Regions from separate parts of the Providencia sp. PROV208 genome, predicted to be linked through region 1. Evidence: predicted binding sites of a transcription regulator. Region 1 holds the regulator's gene; each other region holds the start of a gene.
The links. Region 1 encodes PurR, which represses purine synthesis genes. Its sites were predicted from a motif close to CANGCAAACGTTTGCNTG; they were not measured.

Region 1 (3,289 bases):
GTGGCTCGAACGGGAAGTTTTAGTGGTGCCGCAGATGAGCTGCATCGAGTCCCTTCAGCGATCAGCTATACAGTGAAACAAATCGAGGAATGGTTGGCAGTACCACTATTTGAGCGGCGTCACCGCGATGTAGTGTTGACTGAAGCGGGCGTTATCTTTATTAAAGAGAGCCGAAGTGTTATCAAAAAAATGATTGATACCCGCCATCAGTGTCAGCAAGTCGCAAATGGGTGGCGTGGGCAGTTCAGTATTGCGGTTGATTGTATTGTGAAACCACAGCGTACTGAGCAGTTGATTTTAGACTTTTATCGCCATTTTCCTGATATTGAGCTCTATATACACCCTGAAGTTTTTAATGGTGTCTGGGATGCTTTAGCGGATGGCAGAGTGGATGTGGCAATTGGTGCAACTCGTGCCTCACCCATTGGTGAGCGTTATAGTTTTCGTGATATGGGGTTTATGTCATGGCGCTGTGTGGCAAGCCCTGAACACCCATTAGCAAAAATCCAAGGTAAACTGACGGATGACCAAATGCGAGAGTATCCGAGTTTATGTCTTGAAGATACCTCTCGAAGCTTACCTAAGCGAGACACGTGGGCATTGGATAACCAGCGCCGCTTAGTTGTGCCTTATTGGGAAAGTGGTTTGGCATGTTTAGCGAATGGTCTCTGCGTTGGAATGGTGCCAGAACATCGAGCCGCACCCTTGTGTGCAGAAGGGAAATTAGTTGAATTGGAGCTAGCGCAGCCTTTCCCTGAAAGTCCATGTTGCTTAACATGGGTTGAAAACAATACATCTCCGGCGTTGAGTTGGCTTCTGGACTATCTTGGTGATAGTGAAACGCTCAACGCGGAGTGGTTTGCTAGCTAAATAATAACGACATGATTAACGGCGATAGTCGATAAATGGACCATCTGCCACGGAACGGCGTTCAACTAAACGTGGATGAACTTCAATCGTTTGTGCATCTTCACGTTTATTCACGATACGATCAAGCAACATCGCAAATGCCATTTGACCTAAACGCTCTTTTGGCTGGTGAATGGTAGTCAAAGCTGGGGTGAAGTAACGAGCGTTACGCACGTTATCATAACCAATAATGGAAATATCTTGAGGAACTCGCAGTCCCATCTCATCAGCAGCACAAATTGCCCCCATCGCCATAATATCACCACCACAAAAGACAGCTGTAGGGCGGTGCTTGTTACTGAGGATTTGCATCATCGCTTTATAACCGGATTCTGGCTCGAAATCTCCCTGAACAATCCACTCATCTTTCAGGGTGACTTTGGCTTCTTCCATGGCTTTTTTAAAACCAGTTAAACGTCCAATCCCCGTATTTCTTTCGAGAGACCCCGGGATCACGCCAATTTCCCGATGACCGCGATCAATAAGGTAACGACCGGCTAAATAACCACCGTGGAAAGAGTTATCAATAATACTATCAGTAAAGTCGCCACGAGAAGTTCCCCAATCCATTACCACCATTGGAATATTGCGGTAATCTTCCAACATGCCAATTAGGGTATCGGGGTATTCTGAGCACATGACAAGTAGACCATCGACTCGTTTTTGCGCCAGCATTTGCAGGTAGGCTTTTTGCTTACCTAAGTTATTGTGAGAATTACATAAAATTAAAGTGTAGCCTTTCTCATAGCAACTATTTTCAACAGATTCGATGACTTCTGCAAAATAGGGCGCCTCACTTGATGTCGCCAGTAGACCAATTGATTTGGTGTGATTGACTTTTAAACTACGAGCAACCGCACTTGGAGAATAATTGAGCTCTTTGATGGCGGCCCAAACGGCCGTTTTTGTATCATCAGCGACAAAACGCGTCTTGTTGATAACATGGGAGACGGTTGTGGTGGAGACGCCTGCACGCTTCGCCACATCTTTAATTGTTGCCATGAGAAGAAAAAACTCCTAACCAAAACTTGGTCTCTAAAATAATTCTAGTTAAATAATTACCTGCATATTGATGCATAGTCTCTTTGCTGGCAATAATTTAGCGATTTGTTATCGATTTTGTCTGATCTAGCGCAAAAACGAAAGAAATAATTGATGTTATAACATGTGATATAGACACTGGTTTTACGTTTTTGTGCATGTATACTGAAATAACCTTTTTATTTTATGGTTATTTGATAATTCAATTTCTCGATATGAGAGGGTCTCATGGATACAGATTTAAAATATGGATTACTAGCGGCATTTGGCTCTTTAGCTGTAATTATTTTGTTTGTTGTGCACATTTTCTGATTTCATTTCCATCCTTACTATTTAGGATGAGAAATAATTAAGGGCGAGTATTGTACTCGCCCTTAGTCATTTTAGATCTGAACTAAAATTAAGCCAGATTTTCTTCAACAAATTTCCAGTTAACCAGCGCCCAGAAATTTTCTAAGTATTTTGGACGCGCGTTACGGTAATCGATGTAGTAAGCGTGTTCCCAGATATCAACAGTCAGAACGGGCTTGTCGTCACCAGAGATTGGTGTTGCTGCGTTAGAGGTGTTGACGATAGCGAGGCTACCATCTGCTTTTTTCACTAACCAAGTCCAACCTGCACCGAAGTTTTTAACTGCGGCATCAGTGAATTGCTCTTTGAACTGAGCGAATGAACCGAATGCTTTGTTGATAGCTTCAGCAACTTTACCTGTTGGTTCGCCACCTGCATTTGGTGCTAAGCAGTGCCAGTAGAAAGTGTGGTTCCAAACTTGAGCCGCGTTATTGAATACGCCAGCGTCAGAAGTTTTGATGATTTCTTCTAAAGACAGACCTTCAAATTTGGTGCCTTTGATCAGGTTGTTCAGGTTAACAACATATGTGTTGTGGTGCTTACCATAGTGATATTCTAAGGTTTCAGCAGAGATATGCGGTTCTAAAGCATCTTTAGCATAAGGTAGAGCTGGTAATTCAAAAGACATTGCGTACTCCTTGATTGCTTTTATTCAGTGTTTAGGGTGTTTGCTCGTAAAATGAGCGAAATTAAGCGTGTATCTATTTGTTAATCTACTTCTATTATAGTGACGGGAAACGATTATCAGCTACCACGTCATCGAATCAGTTATTTATTTATCATAACAGAATACAGGCTACTGTAAGAAAAAACCTGCTACATGATGCTATTTATGTCTTAATTGTTAGTAAGTTGCATAATATCACTCTCACCCTGATCGTGATTATCATGGATAAGCGGAGAAATGCATCAAGTGTTATTAATTTGCTAATATATTAACAAATAACTCCTATGATTACACGGCAAAAACGCCAACAGCAAATTTTTT
Region 2 (3,289 bases), on a different contig from region 1:
TCCTGTTAAACGGATTTGACATTCAAATTAACATAGTTAAATAGGATGAGAATAATTTACCGATGAAAATGGTAATGTATTTTCAACTATTCTTTTTTATAGATTATTGCTGAACGTAAATGATATTAAAAAAAGAACTTGCCTAATTTTAATATAAAAAAGAAACAAAAGTTAAAGTATGTGTCAAAACGTAACATCTGTTTAATGTTTTGTAACAATATAGAATTTTAAACTTGGCTTACGATTATTATGTTTTCTAGATAACACGAAAATAATGTTATTTAGCTAAGTAATAATATCGCAAATTGGTAGTCATAAAAAGCACTATTAGCAATTTTATGAAATTTTATTAATCATCCTATGAAATATTTTTATCTTTTTTTAAATTTATCACCAGAAAATTAAAATTTGTCTCAGTCAAATAGTACTGTCACTCAAAAATGAGTGAATACACGTAATTGAACGTTTAAAAGTATTGCATAATTTACGTATATTTTATTAAGGGAAGTGTTTAAAGGAGTTAAGTGGCGAGGTTATTCTCATTATAGTTTGCACATCAACCTACACTCTTTCATTTATTGGCGTATTATAGAGGCAAATTGGTCATACTTTCAGACGGATAAATTATGTTGCTGCGTTCAGGGGTAGCATTGGCTATCTTTTCCTACATCCTTTGGGGGATAACCCCGCTGTTTTATCGACTGTTACCTGATGCTCAAGCCATGGAGTTGCTGGCTCAACGATTGATCTGGTCTATTCCCTTTTTATTTGTTATTCGATTACTTATCAAAAACAAATCATTATGGAAGCAAGTATGGGCGGACAAACGCTCGATAGTGTTATGTCTTTTTAGTTCTTCCATTATGGCGGTGTCGTGGACGACATTCACTTATGCCTTAACGCACGGGCAAGTACTTGCCGCGAGCTTGGGCTACTTTATTAACCCGCTATTTTCCATCTTGCTTGGCGTGATTTTTTTACGGGAACGTTTGGTCTTTGCTGAAAAGTTGGCTGTCGTGTTTATTTTTTCGGGAGTGGTTTACCAAATTATTCAATATGGCGAGCTACCTGTTTTAGCTTTAGTGATGGGGAGCGCATTTGCGGTTTATGGATTGATCCGCAAATTTATCCGCTTTGATGTCATTACGTCTCTATTCTTGGAGGCCTTATGGCTATTACCACTGGCAGTCGGTATCACTTGGTGGTTATCGGCCCATGGTATCAGTGCAGTAGCAAACGGGGATTGGCAAACGAAAATACTCTATATGCTAGCGGCACCTGTTACTATCATTCCACTCTTGTTCTTTACCGCAGCTATTAAGCGCACAACGTTGACGGTTATTGGCTTAGCACAGTATATAGAGCCAACCATTCAATTCTTATTAGCGGTGTTCCTGTTTAATGAAGTGTTCGACTGGGTTAAAGGTGTGAGTTTCACCCTTATTTGGATTGGTTTACTATTCTGTGTCTTAGCGTTGTTGCATAAGCGCTATGGCAAGGGATCTCGCCGCCAACCGTATGTGACGGGGCGTGATGAGCCACCACAAATTTAGCCTGTAATTTTAATCGATTAGCGTTATTTCCTAGCCGGTGTATTGCCTATTGGCTTTTCGATGATAGTCAAGGCAAACGATTGCGTATATAATCCCAACCATCTTTTTATACATTATCTTTTTAAGCAGCAAAATTAATCTCTTGGGATATAAGGTCATTATCATGAGCCAATTAGGTACTGCACTTTGTTCTAGCGCGACAAAAGTTATGCTTCTCGGATCTGGGGAGTTAGGTAAAGAAGTGGCGATTGAGTGCCAGCGTTTAGGTATAGAAGTGATTGCGGTCGATCGTTATGACAACGCACCTGCTATGCATGTTGCTCATCGCAGCTATACTCTCAATATGCTAGATGGCGACGCATTGCGGCAGTTAGTGGCGAGCGAAAAACCGGATTTTATTGTGCCAGAGATTGAAGCCATTGCGACAAAAACCTTGGTTGACTTAGAGCGACAAGGGCAGAAGGTTGTACCCTCTGCGAATGCTGTTTACCTCACGATGAATCGTGAAGGAATTCGCCGTTTAGCGGCTGAAGAGTTGCAACTACCCACCTCTGAATACCGTTTTGTAGAAACCAAAGCGGACTTTGAAGCTGCTGCCCATGAAATTGGTTTCCCATGTATTGTCAAACCGGTGATGAGTTCTTCAGGCAAAGGGCAGAGCGTGATCCGTTCCGCGGAGCAGTTAGACAGTGCGTGGAACTACTCTCAAGAAGGCGGTCGAACGGGTCAAGGACGCGTTATCGTCGAAAAGATGGTGAATTTCGATTTTGAAATTACGTTATTAACTATCAACGCGGTAGATGGCGTTCATTTTTGTGCGCCAGTGGGCCATCGTCAAGAAAAAGGTGACTATCGAGAGTCTTGGCAGCCACAGACCATGAGTGACGTTGCTTTGAAAAAAGCGCAAGACGTGGCGAAAAAAATCGTGACAGCGTTAGGGGGATACGGTTTATTTGGTGTGGAATTGTTTGTTTGTGGGGACGAGATTATTTTTAATGAAGTCTCTCCGCGCCCTCATGATACTGGCATGGTAACACTGATTTCCCAAAATCTTTCTGAATTTGCTTTACATGTTCGCGCTTTTTTGGGCTTGCCAATTGGTTCTATTCGCCAATACGGTGCCAGCGCATCGGCGGTTATTTTACCGGAACTTCATAGTCGTAATGTGGTTTTCACGGGAATCGATGAGGCATTAAATTCTGATATTCAATTGCGCTTATTTGGTAAACCGGAAATCGCGGGAACTCGCCGTCTAGGTGTGGCATTGGCGATTGGGGATTCGATAGAGCAAGCGTTAGAGATGGCGAAAGTGGCGGCGGCCAGAGTGAAAGTAACAGGTTAGTGATTATCCCCCGCCTGTTGGGTTTTGGCGGGGGATTTTTAGGGTGATTATTGTCTATCTTCAATAATCATCGCGGCAGCGCGTTCCGCAATCATAATGGTTGGTGCATTGGTATTGCCACTTGGAATTTCAGGCATCACGGAGCAGTCCACCACGCGCAGCTTATTTATTCCGTGAACACGAAGACGTAAATCAGTGACGGAATTTGCAATATCGGTACCCATACGGCAAGTACCAACTGGGTGGTATACGGTTTTACAGAAATTACGTACAAATTCTTCTAATTGACCCTCATCATGCTGAACTTGGGCAGGTGGCATCAACGTATTTTTACTGACAGCTTGTAATGATGGCTGGCTTAACACATCTAAACCAAATTTTACCGCACGTTTGC
Region 3 (3,289 bases), on a different contig from region 1:
CTGCCGAATGACCTTGCTCATGCTGTGCTATTAGATTGCTAACTTCTTGATCAAATGCGTGAACATCACCATTCTCAGCAGCATGCAGCCAATTGATTGGTGCTGGATGTTGTTGATGTGTGAGATGGTTAAGCATGCTGAGCATTGGGGTTAACCCTACACCTGCAGAAATCAGTGTGACTGGTGTTTGTGGATCGACATCAAGGAAAAAGTCGCCGCAAGGTGGCGCTAAGCGAACGATATCACCTTCATTGAGATGTTGGTGTAAAAAGCCTGATACTGTGCCTTGCTCTTCACGTTTCACCGCTATACGGTAGGTTTTGCCGTTTGGTGCGCTAGTGAGTGAGTACTGACGAATTTCTTGATTCTCAAAGCTATTTTCGTTCAGATAGACGGTAATGTATTGTCCTGGGCGGTAGTCAGCAACGGGGTTTCCATCAACAGGTGTGAATTCAAAACTAGTGATGACTGTGCTTTGTGGCTGCTTTTTAGTCACTCTAAATTCTCTTAAACCTTCCCAACCACCTGCTTTTTCAGCATTTTCATGATAAATCGCATTTTCACGATTAATAAAAATATCAGCGAGTACACCGTAAGCTCTGCCCCATGCATCTAAGACTTCCTGACCTGGGCTAAGTAGCTCATCAATTGCAGCTAACAAATTTTCCCCAACAATGGGGTAGTGTTCAGGTTTGATATTTAAGCTGACATGCTTCTGAGCAATTTTTTCCACCGCGCCAATCAGGGCTTCAGGGGTTTCAATATGCACAGCATACGCACAAATGGCGTTGAATAAAGCTTCACGCTGATCCCCATTTTTTTGGTGAGTCATATTAAAAATATCTTTCAGTTCTGGATGTTGTTTGAACATCCGGTCATAAAAGTGAGCGGTTAGCTTAGGACCCGTTGCAGCGATAGCGGGGATAGTGGATTTAATTGTGGCGATAGTTTGTTGGTCAAGCATACAGGTGCTCCTGAATTATTTTCATGATTTTATGAATTTACAAACATGTATTTTATATGCAACTTATAATATTTAACGGTAAATGTAAATAATTAACGTGTCAAAAAGTGAGGGAATTCACTGCAAAGTTAGAGGTCGCTTGCAAAGTTAGATATTCATCTCGGTATTATTAAAATATGCACTATTATATTTTGTGTTGTTTAAGGCTATCTGAAAGCAAAAAAATTAATGCAATCGTTTGCGTATATTTTTTCTTAGGGGCTATCTCAATGGCGAAAAAGAGTTTACACTGTCAGTCATTAAGTTGAATTGATTGTTACCTTATTGAATTGCTGAGGCAGGAGAAGCGAATGTTAAAGCGTGAAATGAATATTGCAGATTACGACCCACAACTGTGGGAAGCAATGGAAAAAGAAGTACAACGTCAAGAAGAACACATTGAATTAATTGCTTCTGAAAACTACACCAGCCCACGAGTTATGCAAGCTCAAGGCTCTCAGCTGACCAATAAATATGCGGAAGGTTACCCAACTAAACGTTATTACGGTGGTTGTGAATTTGTTGACGTTGTTGAGCAATTAGCTATCGACCGTGCGAAAGAGTTATTTGGTGCTGATTACGCAAACGTACAGCCACACTCAGGTTCACAAGCTAACGCGGCTGTCTATATGGCACTTCTTCAACCAGGCGACACTGTATTAGGTATGAACCTTGCGCACGGTGGTCACTTAACTCATGGTTCTCCAGTCAACTTCTCCGGTAAGCTGTATAACATCGTTCCTTATGGTATCGATGAAAGCGGTAAAATTGATTACGACGATATCGCTGCACAAGCGAAAAAACACCAACCAAAAATGATCATCGGCGGTTTCTCCGCGTATTCCGGTGTGGTTGATTGGGCAAAAATGCGTGAAATCGCTGATAGCATCGGTGCTTATCTGTTCGTTGATATGGCTCACGTTGCGGGTCTGGTGGCTGCGGGGGTGTATCCTAACCCAGTTCCACATGCTCATGTCGTCACGACGACAACACACAAAACTTTAGCAGGTCCACGCGGTGGTTTGATCCTGGCTAAAGGTGGTGATGAAGATCTGTATAAACGTCTGAACTCTGCGGTATTCCCAGGTTCACAAGGTGGTCCTCTGATGCACGTTATCGCGGGTAAAGCAGTAGCACTGAAAGAAGCGATGGAACCTGCGTTTAAAACTTACCAACAGCAAGTCGCTAAAAATGCGAAAGCCATGGTGGAAGTTTTCCAACAGCGCGGCTTTAAAGTCGTTTCTGGCGGTACTGAAAACCACCTGTTCTTAGTTGACTTAGTTGACAAAGACATCACGGGTAAAGACGCGGATGCTGCATTGGGTCGCGCCAATATCACTGTGAATAAAAACAGCGTACCTAACGATCCGAAGAGCCCATTTGTAACTTCTGGTGTTCGTATTGGCTCTCCTGCAATTACACGTCGTGGCTTCAATGAAGCAGATGCTCGCGAGCTAGCTGGCTGGATGTGTGATATTCTGGACAACCTCAATGACGAAGCGACCATTGAAGCCGTTAAACAGAAAGTATTAGCTATCTGTAAAAAATACCCAGTTTACGCATAATTTAAACTGATTAGTTATCTAAACCCGCTTCTACATCGTGTAAAAGCGGGTTTTTTGCATTGAAAAAAGGGAGGAGTGATGGTTATCCCATCAACGCGCTGGTTAGCGATTGATTATTTTACCTACTTTTTTGCCTACAGTATTTTCCTACCATTTTGGTCGGTATGGCTGCAAGGTGAGGGTATTGATGCCGAAATGATCGGGTTATTGCTTGGCATAGGGCTCGCGGCGCGTTTTTTAGGTGCAATGTTTATTACTCCTCAAGTCAAAGAACCGTCGAAGTTGATTAATGGTTTGCGATTGCTGGCTGCACTTTCCCTCATTTTTTCAATTGGATTTTCATTCGGCTCTCACTGGGCTTGGTTAATGTTTGTCATGATAGGGTTTAACCTCTTTTTTGCACCGATGGTGCCATTGGGGGACTCATTAGCGGGAACATGGCAGAAGCAATTCACATTTGACTACGGCAAAATTCGTGTTTGGGGCTCCATCGCCTTTATTATTGGCTCGTCTTCTATGGGCTATTTTGCGGGAGTATGGGGACATACTTCAATTATGGTCGCACTTGTGATTAGTTGTGCTGCACTATTATTTGGAGCGATGTTAAAACCTGCCATTATGCCAGCAGGGGTAGCTAAAACAGAAGGCACTAATAAGGTCTCATTTAAACAACTGATTGCAGATAAAAACGTCCTGATGTTTCTCATCTGTGTGACATTAT

Region 2: the regulator PurR is predicted to act here: its motif matches at 1,623-1,640, upstream of purT (formate-dependent phosphoribosylglycinamide formyltransferase).
Region 3: the regulator PurR is predicted to act here: its motif matches at 1,192-1,209, upstream of glyA (serine hydroxymethyltransferase).

Annotation. Positions count from the first base shown of each region.
Region 1 is NZ_JAMPNS010000007.1:35,377-38,665, reverse strand. It holds gene punR (DNA-binding transcriptional activator PunR) at 1-870, shown strand, start outside; gene purR (HTH-type transcriptional repressor PurR) at 886-1,911, opposite strand; gene cydH (cytochrome bd-I oxidase subunit CydH) at 2,179-2,262, shown strand; gene sodB (superoxide dismutase [Fe]) at 2,351-2,929, opposite strand.
Region 2 is NZ_JAMPNS010000021.1:54,941-58,229, forward strand. It holds gene rarD (EamA family transporter RarD) at 627-1,553, shown strand; gene purT (formate-dependent phosphoribosylglycinamide formyltransferase) at 1,717-2,895, shown strand; gene PR766_RS16140 (GMC family oxidoreductase) at 2,943-3,289, opposite strand, start outside.
Region 3 is NZ_JAMPNS010000001.1:58,092-61,380, forward strand. It holds gene hmpA (NO-inducible flavohemoprotein) at 1-964, opposite strand, end outside; gene glyA (serine hydroxymethyltransferase) at 1,315-2,568, shown strand; gene PR766_RS00280 (3-phenylpropionate MFS transporter) at 2,647-3,289, shown strand, end outside.